Skermanella sp. TT6: one gene and its partner. The protein of the gene in region 1 interacts with the protein of each later gene in a pairwise test. Links are inferred from orthologs where the notes say so. Each region holds a gene or a part of one and is shown on either strand. Other genes may lie near its edges. The genes, in order: gyrB and gyrA.

Region 1 (9,041 bases):
CCCCAGCAGCACCAGGACGGTGATGACGGCCGCCGCCTCGTAATAGACCGCGACCAAGCCCTCGGCGCCGCGGAACCCGGCCGGGAAGAGGCCCGGCAGGAAGGTGGCGACGAGGCTGAACAGGTAGGCGGCGCCCACGCCGAGCGCGATCAGCGAGAACATGTTGAGGCGGCGGGTGACGAAGGACCGCCAGCCGCGTTCGAGCAGCGGCCACCCGGCCCAAAGGACGACCGGCGTGGCCAGCAGGAACTGGATCCACAGGGAGACGCGGGGCGGCAGGATACCATGGAGCCCCATGCCGGGGAGGTGCGCCGCCATCTCCAGGATGAACAGGGGGACGGTCAGGACGGCGCCGATGCGGAAACGCCGGGTCATGTCGGCGAGTTCGGGGTTCGACCCGTCCTCCGCGCCGCCCGCGACCGGCTCCAGCGCCATGCCGCAGATGGGACAGGTGCCGGGGCCTTCCTGGCGGATCTCCGGATGCATCGGGCAGGTGTAGAGGGCGCCTTGCCCGGCTGGCTCCGGCGGCGCGCCCGCGGCGTTCAGGTAGCGGTCGGGATCGGCGACGAACCTGTCATGGCAGGCGGAGGAGCAGAAATGCAGGGTCCGCCCGCCATGCTCGGCGCGGTGCCGGGATGTGGCCGGATCCACGGCCATGCCGCAGACGGGGTCCTTCGCCGTCGGCTTGCCCCGGTCCGGATGGGAATGGCCGTGGTGATGGCCGTGATGATTGCCTGCGGGATGCGGATCGGCCATGCCGGTCCTCCGTTTCCTTGTGCGTCATCGCCGGCCCGCCGGGCCGGGATCAGTGCCGCGCGTAGACCTTGGCGCCGCCGCCGGCGTCGAACAGGATCACGTCGTAGGGCTGGCCGGTGCCCATATCCATGCCGGGCGCGTCCGCCGGCATTCCGGGTGCGGACAGCCCCGTCGCCTTCGGCTTCTCCGCGAGCAGGCGCAGGACGTCCGTCGCCGGGACATGTCCCTCGACCACGTAGCCGCCGACCTTTGCGGTGTGGCAGGAGCCGAGCGCGTCGGGGACGCCGCTGGCCGTCTTGACCGGCTGGACGTCCTCGATGTCGTGGACCTTCACGGTGAAGCCGGCTGCCTGCATGTGCTTCACCCAGCCGCCGCAGCAGCCGCAGCTGGGGGATTTCCAGACTTCCACCTCCTGGCCGGCGGCGGCCGGGTCGGCATGGGCGGGCATGACGGGGGCGAAGGCGGCGGCACCGATCGCGAGGGCGCCGGTCAGGGCGGCGAGCAGGGTCTTGCTGGTCTTCATGATACCTCCCGGAGCGGGGCGCCCGCACCGCATGCGGGCGCCCCCGAGGGTTTTCGGCGGATCGGTTCCAGGCGGCGGGAACCGCCCCACTCACATCATGCCCATGGGGCCGGAAAGCAACCTCTCGGCCTTTTCCCGCTGATCCTCGGACAGGGCGGCGAACAGGGGGCCGGCGGCGGCGTTCAGCGCGCTCATCGCCTCGGCGCGGGCCGTCATGATCCGGGCGCGCCGCCCGAGACGCTCCTGCCAATCCGAAGAGGCGGCGGCTTCCAGGCTCATCATCTGCCGGTGCATGGTCCGATGGGTCTCCGCGTTCCGGCGCATCGCGTCGGCGAAGTCGTTCCAGACATTCTGCTGCGCGTCGGTGATGCCGATCTCGGCCTTCAGGAAGGCGACGCGGCCCTCGACATGCTCGAAGGGCATGCCCATGCCGCCACCCATGCCGCCCTGGCCCATGCCGCCCTGGCCCATCCCCTGCATCATGGGCATGCCTGCGGAACTGCCGCCCTGGCCGGAGCGCATCATCGGGCAGCCCGTCATCATGCCGCCTTGGCCCATCATGCCGCCCTGATGGCCGCCCATGGACATGCCCTGCATCGGCATCCGCTGGCCGCCCATGCCCGGCATTCCCATGCCGGCGCCCGGCTGCGGCGCCGGATCGGGGGCGGGCTGCGCCTGCGCGGTCTGGCCGGCGGGATGGTGGGCTTGGTGGTCATCCCCCGGGGGCCGGGGTTGCGGCTGGGCCTGGGCGAGGGCCGCCGAGGCCAGCAGAACGAAGGCGGGGAGAGTCATGCGGGTAAAGGTCTTCATCATTTCCTCCTGGAGATCCATGCCGTCTCCGCGACGGGGCGCGAAGGGACGGCGGAGCGACGGGCAAGCCGGGTTCGACTCCCGCCGCCGGGCAAGCCGGCGTTCCGGGCCGATCAGGCGAGCGGTCTGGGAGGATGAAGGACGGGAGCCGGATCTATGCCATCCAGCAATGCGGCGGCCGGCGGCAGCTCCGACCCGGCGGGCGGGCCGATCAGCGGCAGGACGAAGGAAGCGGGAAGACCGCCGGTCACCGTCATGCACTGGAGGCCGATGCGGCATTTGAGGCCGGCATCTCCCCTGCCGGCGCAGTCACCCCCGTCCATACCGGACGCGAGGGTTGTCGCGGGTCCGGCGAGATGGCCTTCCGGTCCGGCGGATTGGTCGGCGACATGGTCGCAGCCGTGCCGGAGGTGATGGGCGAGCGCGGCGTCCGACACGAACGCGGCCCCGGGCAGCGCCAGCAGGAGCAGGCACGCCACCACGGTCCTCGCGATCTTGCCGATACCGTTTCGCATCCTCGAAGGTCTCGCCAGCGTCTCCGGAATTCGGGCTTTCCGCAGCCTCGTCCCGAGTGTACGCGATGTTCAGCCGCGGACCTTGATCCGCATCAAGATCCGGCCCGGAAAACAGACAACACAAACCTCAAACGTCCAGGTTCGCCACCTTCAGCGCGTTGTCCTGGATGAATTCCCGCCGGGGCTCCACGATGTCGCCCATCAGGGTGCTGAAGACCTCCTCGGCCTCGTCGGCGTGGTTGACCTTGACCTGGAGCAGGGAGCGCTTGGTCGGGTCCAGGGTGGTTTCCCAGAGCTGCTCGGGGTTCATCTCGCCCAGGCCCTTGTAGCGCTGGATGGTCACGCCATGGCGGCCCAGTTCCATGATCGCGTCGAGCAGGGCCAGGGGGCCGGTGATCGGGCGGAGTTCCTTGTCCTTGTGGGTCAGGCGGCCGATGCCGGCGTAGTTGGCCTTGAGCGAGGCGGCCATGGTGTTGAGGGTGCGGGCCTCGACGCTTTTCAGGAGGTCGCGGTCCAGGACGTGGCGGTGGGTCACGCCGCGCCGGGTGCGGGAGATCACCAGGGCATCCTGGTTGGCGCCGCCCTGCCAGCCGCCGCCGGTCATGCCGTCGCTGTCGGACAGGGCGTTGAGGCGCGTCGCGATCTCCGTTGCCAGCGCGCCGGCGCGCTCGGGGTCGTTGAGGATCGCCAGGTCGTAGGCGCCGGCGATGGCGGCCTGCTCGACCACGCGCAGGCTGCCGGCCTTGCGGGTCACGGTCTCCATCGGTCCGCGCGCGGCGCGGGCCTGCTCCACCAGGGCCTTCAGGCGCTCGCCGACAACCATCACGCCGTCGGACGAGGGACTGAAGATCACGTCGTCGATGCCCTCGTCGGTCAGGTAATCCTCCAGCGCCTTGTCGTCCTTCAGGTACCGCTCGCGCGAGTTGCCGCGCTTGATCCGGTAGAGCGGCGGCTGGGCGATGTACAGGTAGCCCTGCTCGATCACCTGCGGCATCTGGCGGTAGAAGAAGGTCAGCAGCAGCGTGCGGATGTGGGAGCCGTCCACATCGGCGTCGGTCATGATGATGATCTTGTGGTAGCGCGTCTTGGCGACGTCGAACTCCTCCCGGCCGATGCCGGTGCCCAGCGCCGCGATCAGCGTACCGATCTCCGCCGAGGAGAGCATCTTGTCGAAGCGCGCCCGCTCCACGTTCAGGATCTTGCCGCGGAGCGGCAGGATCGCCTGGTACTGGCGCGAGCGGCCCTGCTTGGCCGAGCCGCCCGCCGAGTCGCCCTCGACGATGAACAGTTCGGACAGCGCCGGGTCGCGCTCCTGGCAGTCGGCCAGCTTGCCCGGCAGCGAGGTGATGTCCAGCGCGCCCTTGCGCCGGGTCAGCTCGCGCGCCTTGCGGGCGGCCTCGCGGGCGGCGGCGGCCTCCACCACCTTGGCGGTGATCCGCTTGGCCTCGTTCGGGTGCTCCTCGAACCAGGTGGCGAGCGCCTCCGATATGGCCGACTCGACCACGGGCCGGACCTCGGACGAGACCAGCTTGTCCTTGGTCTGGCTGGAGAACTTGGGATCCGGCACCTTGACCGACAGCACGCAGGTCAGGCCCTCGCGCATGTCGTCGCCGGTCAGGTTGACCTTCTCCTTCTTGGCGATGCCGGATTCCGTGGCGTAGTTGTTCAGCGTGCGGGTCAGCGCCGCCCGGAAGCCGGCCAGGTGGGTGCCGCCGTCACGCTGCGGGATGTTGTTGGTGAAGCACAGCATCGTCTCGTGATAGCTGTCGTTCCACTGGAGCGCCGCCTCGACCGTGATCTCTCCGCCCAGCTCGCTGGGGCGGACGGCGGACAGGGCGATCGCCGGCTTGTGCAGCGCCGCCTTGGAGCGGTCCAGGTACTGCACGAAGGCTTCCAGCCCGCCCTCGTAATGGAGGTCGACGACCTTGGGCTCGACCCCGCGGGCGTCGGTGAGCTGGAGATAGACGCCGGAATTGAGGAAGGCCAGCTCGCGCAGCCGGTGCTCCAGCGTGCCGAAGTCGAAGTCGGTCTTGGTGAAGGTGGCCTTGGACGGCAGGAAGGTCACCTCGGTGCCGGTCAGCGGCTTGCCGCCGACGAGCGGCGCCTCGCCCGAGTCCTTCAGCGGCTCGACCCGGTCGCCGTGGCGGAAATCCATCTCCCAGATCCGGCCGGCGCGCCAGATGCGCAGCGTCAGCAGCTCGGACAGGGCGTTGACCACCGACACGCCGACGCCGTGCAGGCCGCCGGAGACCTTGTAGGAGTTCTGGTCGAACTTTCCGCCGGCATGGAGCTGGGTCATGATGACCTCCGCCGCCGAGACGCCTTCCTCCTCGTGCATGTCCACGGGGATGCCGCGGCCGTTGTCGCGGACCGTGACCGATCCGTCGGCGTTGAGCACCACCTCGACCTTGTCGCAATATCCCGCCAGCGACTCGTCGATGGCGTTGTCCACCACCTCGTAGACCATGTGGTGGAGGCCCGAGCCGTCATCGGTGTCGCCGATATACATGCCAGGGCGCTTCCGCACCGCGTCCAACCCCTTCAACACCTTGATGGAGTGGGCGCCGTATTCCTGCGGAGCGGAGTCGGGTGTCTTGAAAGCTTCCTGTGCCATCGGTCGATACTATCAGAGTTTCGGGGTACATGCCGGGGGATTAATCCCCACGGCGGAGAATTGCGGCGGCTTCCCGCTAGGCCGGATGCACATGGGCGTCCTCCACGCGGAAGAAGCCGGCCCGGTCGCCCAGCTCGGCGAAGATGCCGGCGTCGGTGCCGGTCAGCCAGGCCTGGGCGCCGAGGTCCAGGATCTCTGCGAACAGGGCGCTGCGCCGGTCGGCGTCCAGGTGGGCCGCCACCTCGTCCAGCAGCATCAGGGGCGGCTGGCCGCGCTCGGCCGCCATCAGCCGGGCGTTGGCCAGGACGATGGCGATCAGCAGGGCCTTCTGCTCGCCGGTCGAGCAGAACTCGGCCGGCATGTCCTTGCCGCGGTGGCGGACCGCGAGGTCGCTGCGGTGGGGACCCGCGGTGCCGCCCTCCCCCGCGCTCCCGGAACCGTCGTGGCGGCGGGACTCGGAGAGCCGGCGGCGCAGCGCGTCCTCGGCCGCCAGCGCCGGCTGGTCGGCCAGCCAGTCCTCCACCGTGCCGGAAACCGAGAGGTCGGCGCGGGGGAACGGGCCGGTCGCCTGCTCGCACGCCTGCTGGAGCCGCGCCACCATGTCGCGCCGGGCGGCGGCGACCGCGACGCCGGAGGTCGCCATCTCGTCCTCCAGCGCGGACAGCCAGGAGTCGTCGCCGCGCCCGTCGCGCAGCAGCCGGCTCCGTTCGCGCAGCGCGTGCTCGTAGCGGCTGAGCCGCCCGGCATGGGCCGGGTCGAAGCCGAACACGAGCCGGTCCAGGAAACGGCGCCGGCCGCTCGCCCCCTCGACGAACAGCCGGTCCATCTGGGGCGTCAGCCAGGTCAGCGCCACATGCTCGGCGAGAGCCACCTGGCCGCGCACGGGGTGGCCGTCGATCCGGACGAGGCGGCGCTCCGACTGCCCGTCGGCGGCGCCGTCGCGGCCGGTGCCGATGTCGACCGGGCCGAACGGGGTCGCGACCCGCGCCGCGACCGCCCAGCCGCTGCCTTCCGGCGCGCCGATCCGCTCCACGTCGGCCAGGCGGGCGCGGCGCAGGCCGCGGCCGGGCGACAGGAAGCTGACGGCTTCCAGCAGGTTGGTCTTGCCGGCGCCGTTCGGCCCCGTCAGCACGACGGGGCGCGCGTCGGCGTCGAGACGCGCGCCGTCGTAGCAGCGGAACTGCGTCAGGGTCAGGCGGGTGACCGCCAGCCGGGGGGCTGGCGCATCGCGGAGGGCTATCGGGGCTGGCGGCATCGCAACTGGCGGCATCGGAACTCCGGCCATACCCGCGGCGGCGCCCGGACCCCTGCCCGGCCACGCCGCGAGGGCCGCGCTTCCCGCACGGCCGCGCGTCAAACGCGCATCGGCATCAGAACATACAGGGCCGAACTGTCGGCCACATCCCGGACGATCGTGGGCGACGCGGCGTCGGCCATGGTGAACCGGGCGCCCTCACCCTCGATCTGCTGAGTGATGTCCAATAGATAGCGAGAGTTGAAACCGATTTCGAGGGGGGAGCTGTCATAACTGACCTCCAGCTCCTCGGTGGCGCTGCCGGCCTCGGGGCTGGTCGCCGACAGGGTCAGGTTGCCCCGGTCGATGCTCAGCTTGACCGCCCGGCTCTTCTCGGTCGAGATGGTCGCGACCCGGTCCACCGCGCTGGCGAAGACCCGGCTGTCCACCTCCAGCACCTTGTCGTTTCCGGTCGGGATCACCCGCTCGTAGTCGGGGAAGGTGCCGTCGATCAGCTTCGAGGTCACCGTCACGGCGTCGAAGCCGAAGCGGACCTTGGTCTCGGACAGGCTGACCTCGATCCGGTCGGCCGCCTCGTCGATCAGCTTGCGGATCTCCAGCACGGTCTTGCGCGGCACGATCACGCCGGGAATGCCGGCCGCCCCGTCGGGCAGCGGGATCTCGACCCGGGCCAGCCGGTGGCCGTCGGTCGCGACCGCGCGCAGCACCGGCATCTCCGCCTCGCCGGCGCGCGACTTGGTGGCGTGCAGGTAGATGCCGTTGAGATAGTAGCGGGTCTCCTCCGTGGAGATCGCGAAGCGGGTGCGGTCCACCAAGTTCCGCAGGTCCGACGCGGCGAGGCTGAAGCGGTGCGCCATGTCGCCGCCGGACATCTGGGGGAAGTCCTCGACCGGCAGGCAGCCCAGCTTGAAGTTGGAGCGGCCCGACCGAAGCGTCAGCAGCCCGTTGTCGCCGTAGCTGTCCAGCTCCACCTGGCTGCCGTCGGGCAGCTTGCGGACGATGTCGTACAGGGTGTGGGCCGGCGCCGTGGTCGATCCCGGCTGGGCGATGTCGGCGGGGACGGATTCGACGATCTCCAGGTCCATGTCGGTCGCGGTCAGGGCCAGTTCGCCGTTCTCGGCCTTCAGCATGACGTTGGACAGGATGGGGATCGTGTTCCGGCGTTCCACCACGCTTTGAACATGCCCGAGGGAGCGGAGGAGGGCGGCGCGTTCGATCGTGATTTTCATGCTGATCCGCTGGTCTCGAGGGGCTTTAGCCGGTTCCGACAGGTGTGGCCGCTGCCGCGCGCACCCCGTCGGATACCGCGAAGCGGGCGGCGACTATAGCACACGCATGCGAAAAGCTAACGGATTCCGAACGCGATCCGCCGGCCTGAAGCGGCATGCCGGAACGGTCGCCAGGGCCGCTCAGCCCTCCAGCATGCGGCGCAGCAGCTCGACGTCCTCGGCGAAGCTCTGGTCGGAGGTCCTCAGCTCCTCCACCTTGCGGACGGCGTGCATCACGGTGGTGTGGTCGCGGCCGCCGAACTTGCGGCCGATCTCCGGCAGGGAGCGGGCGGTGAGCTGCTTGGCCAGGTACATGGCGACCTGCCGGGGCCGGGCGACGGCGCGGGCGCGCCGGGCGGAATGCATGTCGGCGAGGCGGATGTTGTAGTGCTCCGCCACCTTCTTCTGGATCTCGTCGATGGTCACGCGGCGGTCGTTGGCCCGAAGCAGGTCGTGCAGGACCTCCTGGGTCGATTCCAGCGTGATGGCCCGGCCGACCAGCTCGGCGTGGGCGACGATGCGGTTCAGGGCGCCTTCCAGCTCGCGGACGTTGGAGGTGATCTTGTGGGCCAGGAACTCCAGGACCTTGGAGTTGATCTGGACGTTCATCGACTCGGCCTTGGCCTGGAGGATGCCGAGCCGGAGCTCGTAGGTGGTCGGGTGTATGTCCGCGACCAGCCCCCAGCCCAGGCGGGAGCGGAGCCGCTCCTCCATCCCTTCCAGGTCGGACGGCGACTTGTCGGCCGAGATCACGACCTGGCGGTTCTGGTCGACCAGGGCGTTGAAGGTGTGGAAGAACTCCTCCTGGGTGCTGTCCTTGCCGCTGATGAACTGTACGTCGTCGATCATCAGCACGTCCACCGACCGGAACTGCTCCTTGAAGGCCATGGTGTCCTTGAAGCGGAGCGCCCGGATGAACTGGTACATGAACTTCTCGGCCGACAGGTACAGAACCCGGCGGTTGGGGTCCTTCTTGCGGATCTGCCAGGCGATGGCGTGCATCAGGTGGGTCTTGCCCAGCCCGACCCCGCCGTAGAGGAACAGCGGGTTGAAGGTGACGGTCGCGGCGTCGGTGACGCGCCGGGCGGCGGCGTGGGCCAGCTCGTTCGGCTTGCCGACGACGAAGTTCTCGAAGGTGAAGCGCGGGTCCAGGTGGGCGAAATGCTCGTCGCGGCCGTCCAGCCCGAGCTGGGCGCCGGAGGTGGGACGCTCCTCCTCCACCTCGTCGGAGGGAATCGGGGCGGACAGGTCGCCCGCCATGTCGCCGGGCAGGCCCATGTCGTCGTTGGCGGAGGCGCCG
Region 2 (9,164 bases), 2.6 Mb from region 1 along the record:
ATATCGCGCCCGCGGGCGGAAACGATGCCGGAGGTCACCGTGCCGCCGAGCCCGAACGGATTGCCGATCGCGATGACCCAGTCGCCGACGCGCGCGGTGTCGCTGTCGCCGAACTCCAGGTAGGCCAGCGGCTTGCCGGCATCGACCTTCAGCAGCGCCAGGTCGGTCTTGGGATCGCGCCCGACCAGCTTGGCGTCCAGCCTGGAGCCGTCATGCAGGGTCACGCTGATCTCGTCGGCGCCATCGATCACGTGGTTGTTGGTCACCACGTAGCCGGCGGCGTCGATGATGAAGCCGGAACCCTGGGCCTGCTGGCGCTCGGCACGGGGGCGGGCGCCCCGCTGCTGCTCCTGGAACTGGCGGAAGAACTCCTCGAAGGGCGAGCCGGGCGGGAACTCCGGCATTCCCGGCATGCCGCGCTGCTCGGGAGCCGCGTTGCCGCCCTGTACGGTCGAGACGTTGACCACGGCGGGCATGACCCGGTCGACAAGGTCGGCGAAGCTGCCCGGCAGTTCCTGCGACACGGCCGGCACCGTGACCGGCGCGGCCGCGGCGGCGCTCGGAACCACGGCGGCGGCACCGGACAGGATCGTCGTGCCCAGAAGGAAGGCGGCGGTCGCCCGGCGGAAACGCGACGCGAGGGCAGGGGCGGCGGAGAGGGGACGGGCGGGGGAGCGGGTAACCGGAAGATGCGGGACCATTCAAGGCTCCTGGCTGAACGAATCGGAAGCCGCCGCGGGGCGGCATTGATGGCGTTCTAGCGGGTCGAGCCTTACCGCCTCCTTGCCGCAACATTAAATCGCCGAAAGGTTACTCGGCGGCGCGGCGCCCTGGAGGCCGGGCGCGTGGTCAGTCCAGCACCTCGCGCAGGGCGTCCATCAGCGCGTGGTTCTCCTCCTCGGTGCCGATCGTGATCCTCATGCAGTCCGGCAGGCCGTAGTGGCCCAGCGATTTCACCAGGATGCCATGGTCCAGCAGGTGCTGGGACAGGGTCGGAACGCTCATGGTCGGGTCCGGCGGGATCCGGACCAGGATGAAATTGCAGACGCTGGGATAGACCCGGACCCCGATCGCCCGCAGCTCGTGCGACAGCCACGCGCTCCAGGAGTCGTTGTGGGCGAGCGTCGCCTCCTCGTGCTCCAGGTCGCCGAGCGCGGCGGCGGCGGCGGCCTGCGCGGGCAGCCCGACATTGTAGAGCGGCCTGACCCGGTCCAGCGTCTCGATGATGGCCGGAGGCCCGTAGGCCCAGCCGATCCGCAGGCCGGCCAGCCCGTGGAGCTTGGAGAAGGTTCGGACCATCAGCACGTTGTCGTGGTCGCTCACCAGGTCGAAGCCGGGATCGTAGTTGTTGCGGCGGACATAGTCCGCGTAGGCGCTGTCGAGCACAAGCAGGGTGTGCGCCGGCAGCTCCGCCCGCAGCCGCTGGACCTGCTCCGCCGGGACATAGGATCCGGTCGGGTTGTTGGGATTGGCCAGGAACACGATCTTGGTCCGGTCGCCGGCCAGTTCGGCAAGCGCCTCAACGTCCACCGCGAGGTCGCGCTCGGCGGCGATCACGGGCGTCGCGCCGGTCATCCGGGCGGCCTTGATGAACCCATGGTAGCCGTACTGGTGGAACAGGACCTCGTCACCCGGCCCGGCATAGGCCTCCGTGACGATCTGGATCATCTCGTCCGACCCGTTGGAGCAGGTGACGTGATCCGGTTCGATGTCGTAGCGGCGGGCGATCGCCATGCGCAGGGCGGTGTGCTCGCCGTCCGGGTAGCGGTGCAGGTTCTGGGCGGCCTGCCGGTAGGCGGTGATCGACCTGGGGCTCGGTCCCAGGGCGTTGTGGCTGAGCGACAGGTCGATGAGGGGACGCCCGCCGTTCGGAAGGCGGATCATCGGCTTGTGCGGGGCTATCTGGCCGATGCCCACCCTCGGTGTCAGCCGTTCCATCGGCAACCGTCTCCCTGCTTCGCGCTCCCGCCCCGTACGGCGGGAGTCATGGCCTCAAATCATCATACAAATCGAAACCGAAGGAACATTCCAGTGACCGGATGGCGCAGGGAACTTCAAAGCACCTGCCCGGAGCGGCGCGCGGCGGGGAGCGGCCTTGCCTGGTCGTCGACGAAACCGCCGGCATGCAGGCGGTTCAGGATACGGTCGAAATGGGCCGGGGTCGCCGGCCGGTCGTAGCCTTCCATCCAGTTCTGCTCCAGGAAGGCCAGCATGGCGGGCTGCCCCAGCTCGGCCTCCCACAGGATGCCCAGCAGCGACGTCAGCGTCTCCTCGTCCTGGCGCTCCTCCTCGGACAAGGCCGTGACCGCGTCGGCCTCGGCGACACGCCCGGTCTCCGGCCCGGCGCCGAGGCCGAAGTCGAAGAGCGGGCGCCGCTCCGGGGCGCAGAGCTGCCAATGGGCGATCTCATGGATCACCACCGACGGCTCGCTCCGGGTCCGGATCCGCTGCCCGTCCCAGCTGAAAGCCTCTGCGGGCTCTTCGTCCAGGGTTTCGATCCCCAGGGATGCGGCCAGCGTCACGGCCTGGGCCCGCTGCTCCGCAGGGTCCCCGAGTCTCCCGTCGGCCGGGATCGAGGACGCGATCCGCCGGAACGCCGCGAGCGCCAGCGGCCGGCCGGCCAAGCCCTGCTCGAAGCGGTCGATGACCGCGGGGAGGTCGGAAGTATCGATGGGTGTCAATATCATAATGTTGCTTGGAGTCAGCCTTTCGCGGTCCGCCGCCGGAGTCCGGCGGCGGACCGCACCATAGCATCCGGTGGCGTCCCGTCACCCGCCGAAAAGTCGCACGGGGATCGCCGCAGGGCGGACTCACGAAAATTTAGGAAAGTCTGCTTTAATCCTGCGCGATGGTCCGCCGCCGCGTGCCGCCACGCGGACCCGATAACTCAACTCCAGGTGTCTTCTCATGTCCTATGGCAACGAACTCAGCGCCTCTGATAACGCCGGCACCTTGAGCCGCCAGGAACTGTCCGCCTCCCTGCAGGAAATCAGCCGGGAACTGGAAGGTCTGCGCAGCGAGATCGAGAAGGTCGGAACCGTCGCCCAGCAGATCGACGCGATCGCCAAGCAGACCAACCTGCTGGCGCTCAACGCGACGATCGAGGCGGCCCGTGCCGGCGAAGCCGGGAAGGGATTCGCGGTCGTGGCGGGCGAGGTGAAGAACCTGTCCGGCCAGACCGCCGCGGCGACCGCGGAAATCTCCTCGGTGCTGCAAAGCCTGACGAAGCGGACCCAGCATCTGGGCCAACTCGTCGAGAAGGCGATCAGCTCGGTCTAATCGCCGCTGCCGGCGGCCCCTTTCCGGCTCATGGGCGCGGGAGGGGGCCGCCGGTCATCGATGGAGCCCGGATGCCGGGGTTCAGAAGAACAGGCTGTACAGCCCGTACCCCGCGGCGATCACGATCCCCCACGAGGCGAGGGCTGCGGCGAGGATTGTCGCCACGCGGCGGCGGGGCGACCAGTCGGCGTCCTCGGTCCCTTCCAGCGTTCCCGGATAGGGTTGGGTCTCAGGCTCTACTTTGCGGTACAGGGCAGCCTGCTTCACGGTCAATCCTCGCCAGACCAGTATGATGCTTCGACACATTAGGCGCCCCAATGCCTAAAGTATCGTAAATGGTAGTGAGCCGCTAACTACCCCTCAGGTACTAGATATATGGCAATAAACCTGTCGGGCGAGACATAGTTCCAAAGGCGGCCTAAACAGGCGCGGTATTTTCCATTTCTGACATTGGGATCACCGGGAAGTCGCGAATTACCGGCCAAGCTTCGGGCGCCAGAACGTAAAGCACCGTGCCTGTCGGCACGATGTTCGTGGAAGCGATCGGAACCTTCGCGAAGTTCGATGTCGGCCGAGGCCGACCGTCGTCGTCCGGGAGCCTTATCGAGGCCGCGTGACAACGGCTTGATGTCGGGGCCGGGGACCCCTGCGGCGGCTACGGAAGGGAGCGGCCCGGCTCCCGCCGGCTCCTCTCCCCTTTCCGTCATTCCCGTGCCGTCCCCGATGGCGGAAAACCGGGCTCAAGCCCTGGTGGGCGGCTGAACGTCCGGCGGCGGGTCCTGCATCGGGGGAATTTCCGGAGTCGGTTCGACCTCGGGCGGCACTTCCGCCGGCGGGGTGTTCGGCTGATCGGGATCCACTCCCGGAGGGCCGGTAAGTTCGAAGCGCGTCATCCTGATCTCCTTGCTGTGTCCGGGTACTTTTCATCAACCTTCAGGCGCATGAAAAGTCCCGGACCCGCAACGGATTTCCGTCGTGAAGCCTGTTCAGGCGACCCTTACTTGGCGCTGTCCTGGACGGCTTCGCCGGCGCGCTCGGTGTCGCGCCCGAAACCCTCGATCGTGTTGCAGGCTCCAAGCAGGGTGACCAACGCCAGGGCGCCGGCAGCCATCATGAACGGACGGGCCTTGCGATCCGGACGGTTGAGCTTCGTCATTTTCGTCGTCTCCGAAGTTGATTGGTAGTCGACAAGGGAACACCGTGTTTCGGCGGATGTTCCATGCGGCGCAACGGCGTCGTCATGGATCAAGCGGGTAGGCCTTTCGGAGCCAATGCCGCGACGGCGACGTGCAGTGGAGCCGCAACCCCGCCATGTCCGCGGGAATCTTGACAGGATCCGCAGGGTGCCGCTTTTGTGGGCACCACTTCGGCTGGAGACTCGATCATAATCACCACGGAGCACGAAGGCGGGACCCGCCCGGTCGCCCTGCGCCATCACATCACCGAGTTGCTCAGGCTGGCGGTGCCGGTGATCGTCGCACGGGCCGGGCTGATGGTCATGTCGGCGGTCGACATCCTGATCGTGGGCCGCTACGGCTCCCAGGAACTGGCCTATCTGGGGCTGGGCACCCTGCCGGCACAGATGCTGGTGACCGCCGGCATCGGGCTCCTGCTGGGCACCCTGATCCTGACCTCCCACTCGGTCGGAGCGGAGAAGCCGGAGGAATGCGGGCCGATCTGGCGGCGTTCCTTGCCCTACGCCTTCCTGCTCGGGATGGGCGCCGCCCTGCTCAGCCTGGGCGGCGAGAGCTTCTTCAGGCTGACCGGGCAGGACGCCGACGTGGCGAAGGGCGGCGCCGGCGTGTTCTTCGTGCTGGCGGCCGGCATCCCCGCGGCCATGCTCTACACCACGTCGGCCTTCTTCCTGGAAGGGCTGAGGCGGCCGGTGCCGGGCATGATCGCCATGATCGCCGCCAATCTCCTCAACGTGCCGCTCAACCTGATCCTGGTTTGGGGCGCCTGGGGCATCCCGGCGCTCGGCGCGGAGGGGTCGGCCTGGGCGACCACCGGGGTGCGCTGGATGCTGGCGCTGTCGATGATGGCCTATGTCTGGTATCTGCCGGACCGGGACCGCTACGGCATCCGCCGGACTGTCACCCGCTGGTGGAGCGGTGCCGCGCACCAGCGGCGGCTGGGTTATGCCGCCGGGATCAGCTTGGCCCTCGAGAGCAGCGCCTTCTCCATCCTGGGCCTGTTCGCCGGGATGGTCGGGCCGCTCGACCTGGGCGCCTACACGATCCTGCTGAACCTGGTCGCCCTGTCCTTCATGACCGCCGTCGGGCTGGCCACCGCCACCGGCGTGCGGGTCGGAGTCGCCTATGGCCGGCGCGACCGGCGCGAGATCATGGTGGCGGGATGGACCGGGCTGGGCGTCACGACCGTGATCCTGGCCGTTTTCGCGGTGTTGTTCGCGCTGCTGCCCGGAACCATAGGCGGCCTTTTCACGGCCGATCCCGAAATGTTGGCCCTGACCGTTCCGCTGGTGGCCTTCAGTGCGCTGATCCTGATCGTGGACGGCGGGCAGGTGGTCATGGCGAGCGCGCTGCGCGGCCAGAGCGACGCCTGGATCCCGACGGTCCTGCATTTCTTCTCCTACTACGGCATCATGATCCCGCTGGGCGCCGCCCTGGCGCTGTGGGCCGGCCGGGGCGTCACCGGTCTGCTGGAGGGAATCCTGATCGCCAGCGTCTTCTCGGTGAGCGTGCTGTCGATCCGGTTCCACCTGTTGTCGCGGGCATGACGGCGGGATATGCGGCGCACGGCCGATGCGCTATGGTCCGACTCGGCAGGGTGTTCGTCCGGCTTCCGGCCAAGGTGTAACGCGTTGTTAGCGTCTGCAAAAACTGGTACACCCACCTTATATATGCCGGGTGTCCAAATCGCCGGGCGGTGCCCGGTGATCTTGCCTGCAGTCATCGTTTAACCTGAACCTGAGTTCGATTTTTGACCGCCAATCTCACACCTCCGCCTTCCGACATTTCGCCGGTCACCATCGAAGAGGAGATGCGGCGCAGCTATCTCGATTACGCCATGAGCGTGATCGTCAGCCGCGCGCTTCCCGACGTGCGCGACGGTCTGAAACCGGTGCATCGCCGAATCCTGTTCGCGATGAAGGAAGGCGGTTACGACAGCAACAAGCCCTACAAGAAGTCCGCCCGTATCGTCGGCGACGTGATGGGTAAGTATCACCCGCACGGCGACAGCGCGATCTACGATGCCATGGTCCGCATGGCCCAGGACTTCTCGATGCGCCTGCCGCTGATCGACGGGCAGGGAAATTTCGGATCGATGGACGGCGACCCGCCCGCGGCCATGCGCTACACCGAGGCGCGGCTCGCGAAGGCGGCGGAAAGCCTGCTCGACGACATCGACAAGGATACGGTCGACTTCCACCCCAACTACGACGAATCTTCGGCCGAACCTGACGTCCTTCCCGCGCGTTTCCCGAACCTGCTGGTCAACGGCGCCGGCGGCATCGCGGTCGGCATGGCGACCAACATTCCTCCCCATAACCTGGGCGAGGTCATCGACGCCTGCTGCGCCTATATCGACGACAACGACGTCACCATCGAAGAGCTGATGGAGCATGTGCCGGGCCCGGATTTCCCGACCGGCGCCCAGGTGATGGGCAAGACCGGCATCCGGCAGGCCTACCACACCGGCCGGGGCTCGATCGTGATGCGCGGCAAGACCGAGATCGAGGAGATCCGAAAGGACCGCTGGGCCATCGTGATCAACGAGGTGCCCTATCAGGTCAACAAGGCCCGCATGATGGAGCGGATCGCCGAGGTCGTCCACGACAAGACGATCGAGGGGATCTCCGACCTGCGCGACGAGTCGGACCGCGACGGCGTGCGCGTCGTGATCGAACTGAAGCGCGACGCCGTCGCCGACGTGGTGCTGAACCAGCTCTACCGCTACACGCCGCTGCAAACCTCGTTCGGAGTCAATGCGCTGGCGCTCAACGGCGGCCGGCCGGTGACGATGACCCTCAAGGACATCATCTCCGCCTTCGTCGCCTTCCGCGAGCAGGTCATCACCCGCCGGACCGAGTTCGAGCTGGGCAAGGCGCGGGAGAAGGCCCATACCCTGGTCGGCCTCGCGGTCGCGGTCGCAAACCTGGACGAGATGATAGCGCTGATCCGGCGGGCGCCCGATGCCGGCGTCGCGCGCGAGGAGATGGTGGCCCGCGAGTGGCCGGCCGGCGACGTCGCGCCGCTGATCGCCCTGATCGACGAGCCGGGCAGGGCGGTCAGCCCGCAGGGCACCTACCGCCTGTCGGAGGCCCAGGCCCGCGCTATCCTCGAACTGCGGCTGAATCGCCTGACCGGCCTGGAGCGGGACAAGATCGGCGCCGACCTGCGCGAGGTCACGGACCGGATCGCGTACTATCTCGAGGTCCTGGCGTCCCGCACGCTGCTGCTGGAGATCCTGCGGACCGAACTGCTGGAGATGAAGGAGCGGTTCGGCACTCCCCGCCGGACCACCCTGATGGAGCTGGAGTTCGAATCCGACATAGAGGACCTGATCCAGCGCGAGGACATGGTCGTCACGGTCAGCCACTCCGGCTACATCAAGCGGGTCCCGGTCTCGACCTACAGGGCGCAGAAGCGGGGCGGCAAGGGCCGCTCGGGCATGAGCATGAAGGCGGAGGATACGGTCCACGACCTGTTCGTCGCCAACACCCACACGCCCATGCTGTTCTTCTCCTCGCGCGGCATGGTCTACAAGCTGAAGGTCTGGCGCCTGCCGCTCGGCACGCCGCAGGCGCGCGGCAAGGCGCTGATCAACCTGCTGCCGCTGGTCGACGGCGAGACGATCTCCACCGTCATGCCCATGCCGGAGGACGAGGCGACCTGGGGCGACCTGTGCGTCTTCTTCGCCACCAGCAAGGGCAACGTCCGCCGCAACAAGCTGTCGGACTTCACCAACATCCGTGCCAACGGCCTGATCGCGATGAAGCTGGAGGAAGAGGGCGAGCGGCTGATCGCGGTGCGGACCGGTACCGTGGATCAGGACGTGCTGCTGGCGACGCGCGGCGGCAAGTGCATCCGGTTCCAGGTCGACGACATCCGGATCTTCAGCGGCCGGACCTCCACGGGTGTCCGCGGCATCCGGCTGGCCGACGGCGACGAGGTGATCGGCATGTCGATGCTGAACCATGTCGATGCCGACGCGGACGAGCGCGCCGCCTATCTGCGTCAGGCCAACGCCGAGCGCCGGGCGGCCGGCGAGGAGGCGTCGAGCGACGAGGCGCCCGATCCCGACGCGGAGGTCTCGACGAACATCGCCCTGTCGCCGGAGCGCTACGAGGAGATGCGGCGCAAGGAGGAGTTCATCCTCGCCGTCTCCGAGCGCGGATTCGGCAAGCGCACCTCCTCCTATGAGTACCGGGTCACCGGACGGGGCGGTCAGGGCATCTGGAATATCGAGATGAACGAGCGCAATGGTCCGGTCGTCGCCGCTTTCCCCGTCACGGATGACCATCAGGTCATGTTGGTGACCGATGGAGGGCAGATGATCCGGATGCCGATCCACGACGTCCGGATCGCGGGCCGCAAGACCCAGGGCGTTACCCTGTTCAGGGTAGCGCAGGGAGAGCGTGTCGTCTCGGTCGCGTGGCTGACCGAGGAGGCGGAAGCGGAGACCGCCGTGAACGGGGGCGACGATGCGTCGCCCGAGTGATCGGCAGAGAAACGATCGGTGCAGGGGGCGGCAGGTTGAAGGGCGCCCGGACGTGAAGGGAAGAAGCGGCAGATGAGCAAACGGATCGGCGTCTATCCCGGGACATTCGACCCGGTCACCAACGGCCATATGGACATCATCCAGCGCGCTTCCCGCGTCTTGGACCACCTGATCGTGGGCGTCGCCCGCAACGCGGGGAA

Evidence for each region.
Region 2: the proteins of gyrB (region 1) and gyrA interact in binary tests that used the Escherichia coli proteins (3 or more experiments, as listed by UniProt). The link is inferred for Skermanella sp. TT6 from one-to-one orthologs.

Annotation. Positions count from the first base shown.
Region 1 is NZ_CP067420.1:270-9,310, reverse strand. What follows is about bases 2,476-5,607. They hold gyrB (DNA topoisomerase (ATP-hydrolyzing) subunit B), read right to left. Parts: upstream 5,219-5,607; coding sequence 2,732-5,218; downstream 2,476-2,731. Other genes in these bases: recF (DNA replication/repair protein RecF), read right to left, coding at 5,295-5,607; IGS68_RS00025 (hypothetical protein), read right to left, coding at 2,476-2,604. In the rest of the region: IGS68_RS00040 (heavy metal translocating P-type ATPase), read right to left, coding at 1-756; IGS68_RS00035 (DUF411 domain-containing protein), read right to left, coding at 806-1,279; IGS68_RS00030 (Spy/CpxP family protein refolding chaperone), read right to left, coding at 1,370-2,092; more of IGS68_RS00025, read right to left, coding at 2,203-2,475; more of recF, read right to left, coding at 5,608-6,488; dnaN (DNA polymerase III subunit beta), read right to left, coding at 6,572-7,702; chromosomal replication initiator protein DnaA, read right to left, coding at 7,883-9,041. UniProt on the Escherichia coli protein: DNA gyrase negatively supercoils closed circular double-stranded DNA in an ATP-dependent manner to maintain chromosomes in an underwound state.
Region 2 is NZ_CP067420.1:2,626,452-2,635,615, forward strand. What follows is about bases 5,910-9,164. They hold gyrA (DNA gyrase subunit A), read left to right. Parts: upstream 5,910-6,282; coding sequence 6,283-8,964; downstream 8,965-9,164. Other genes in these bases: IGS68_RS12380 (MATE family efflux transporter), read left to right, coding at 5,910-6,019; coaD (pantetheine-phosphate adenylyltransferase), read left to right, coding at 9,037-9,164. In the rest of the region: IGS68_RS12350 (DegQ family serine endoprotease), read right to left, coding at 1-701; hisC (histidinol-phosphate transaminase), read right to left, coding at 850-1,938; IGS68_RS12360 (hypothetical protein), read right to left, coding at 2,055-2,687; IGS68_RS36180 (methyl-accepting chemotaxis protein), read left to right, coding at 2,908-3,279; IGS68_RS12370 (hypothetical protein), read right to left, coding at 3,361-3,546; IGS68_RS12375 (entericidin A/B family lipoprotein), read right to left, coding at 4,277-4,435; more of IGS68_RS12380, read left to right, coding at 4,634-5,909. UniProt on the Escherichia coli protein: A type II topoisomerase that negatively supercoils closed circular double-stranded (ds) DNA in an ATP-dependent manner to maintain chromosomes in an underwound state.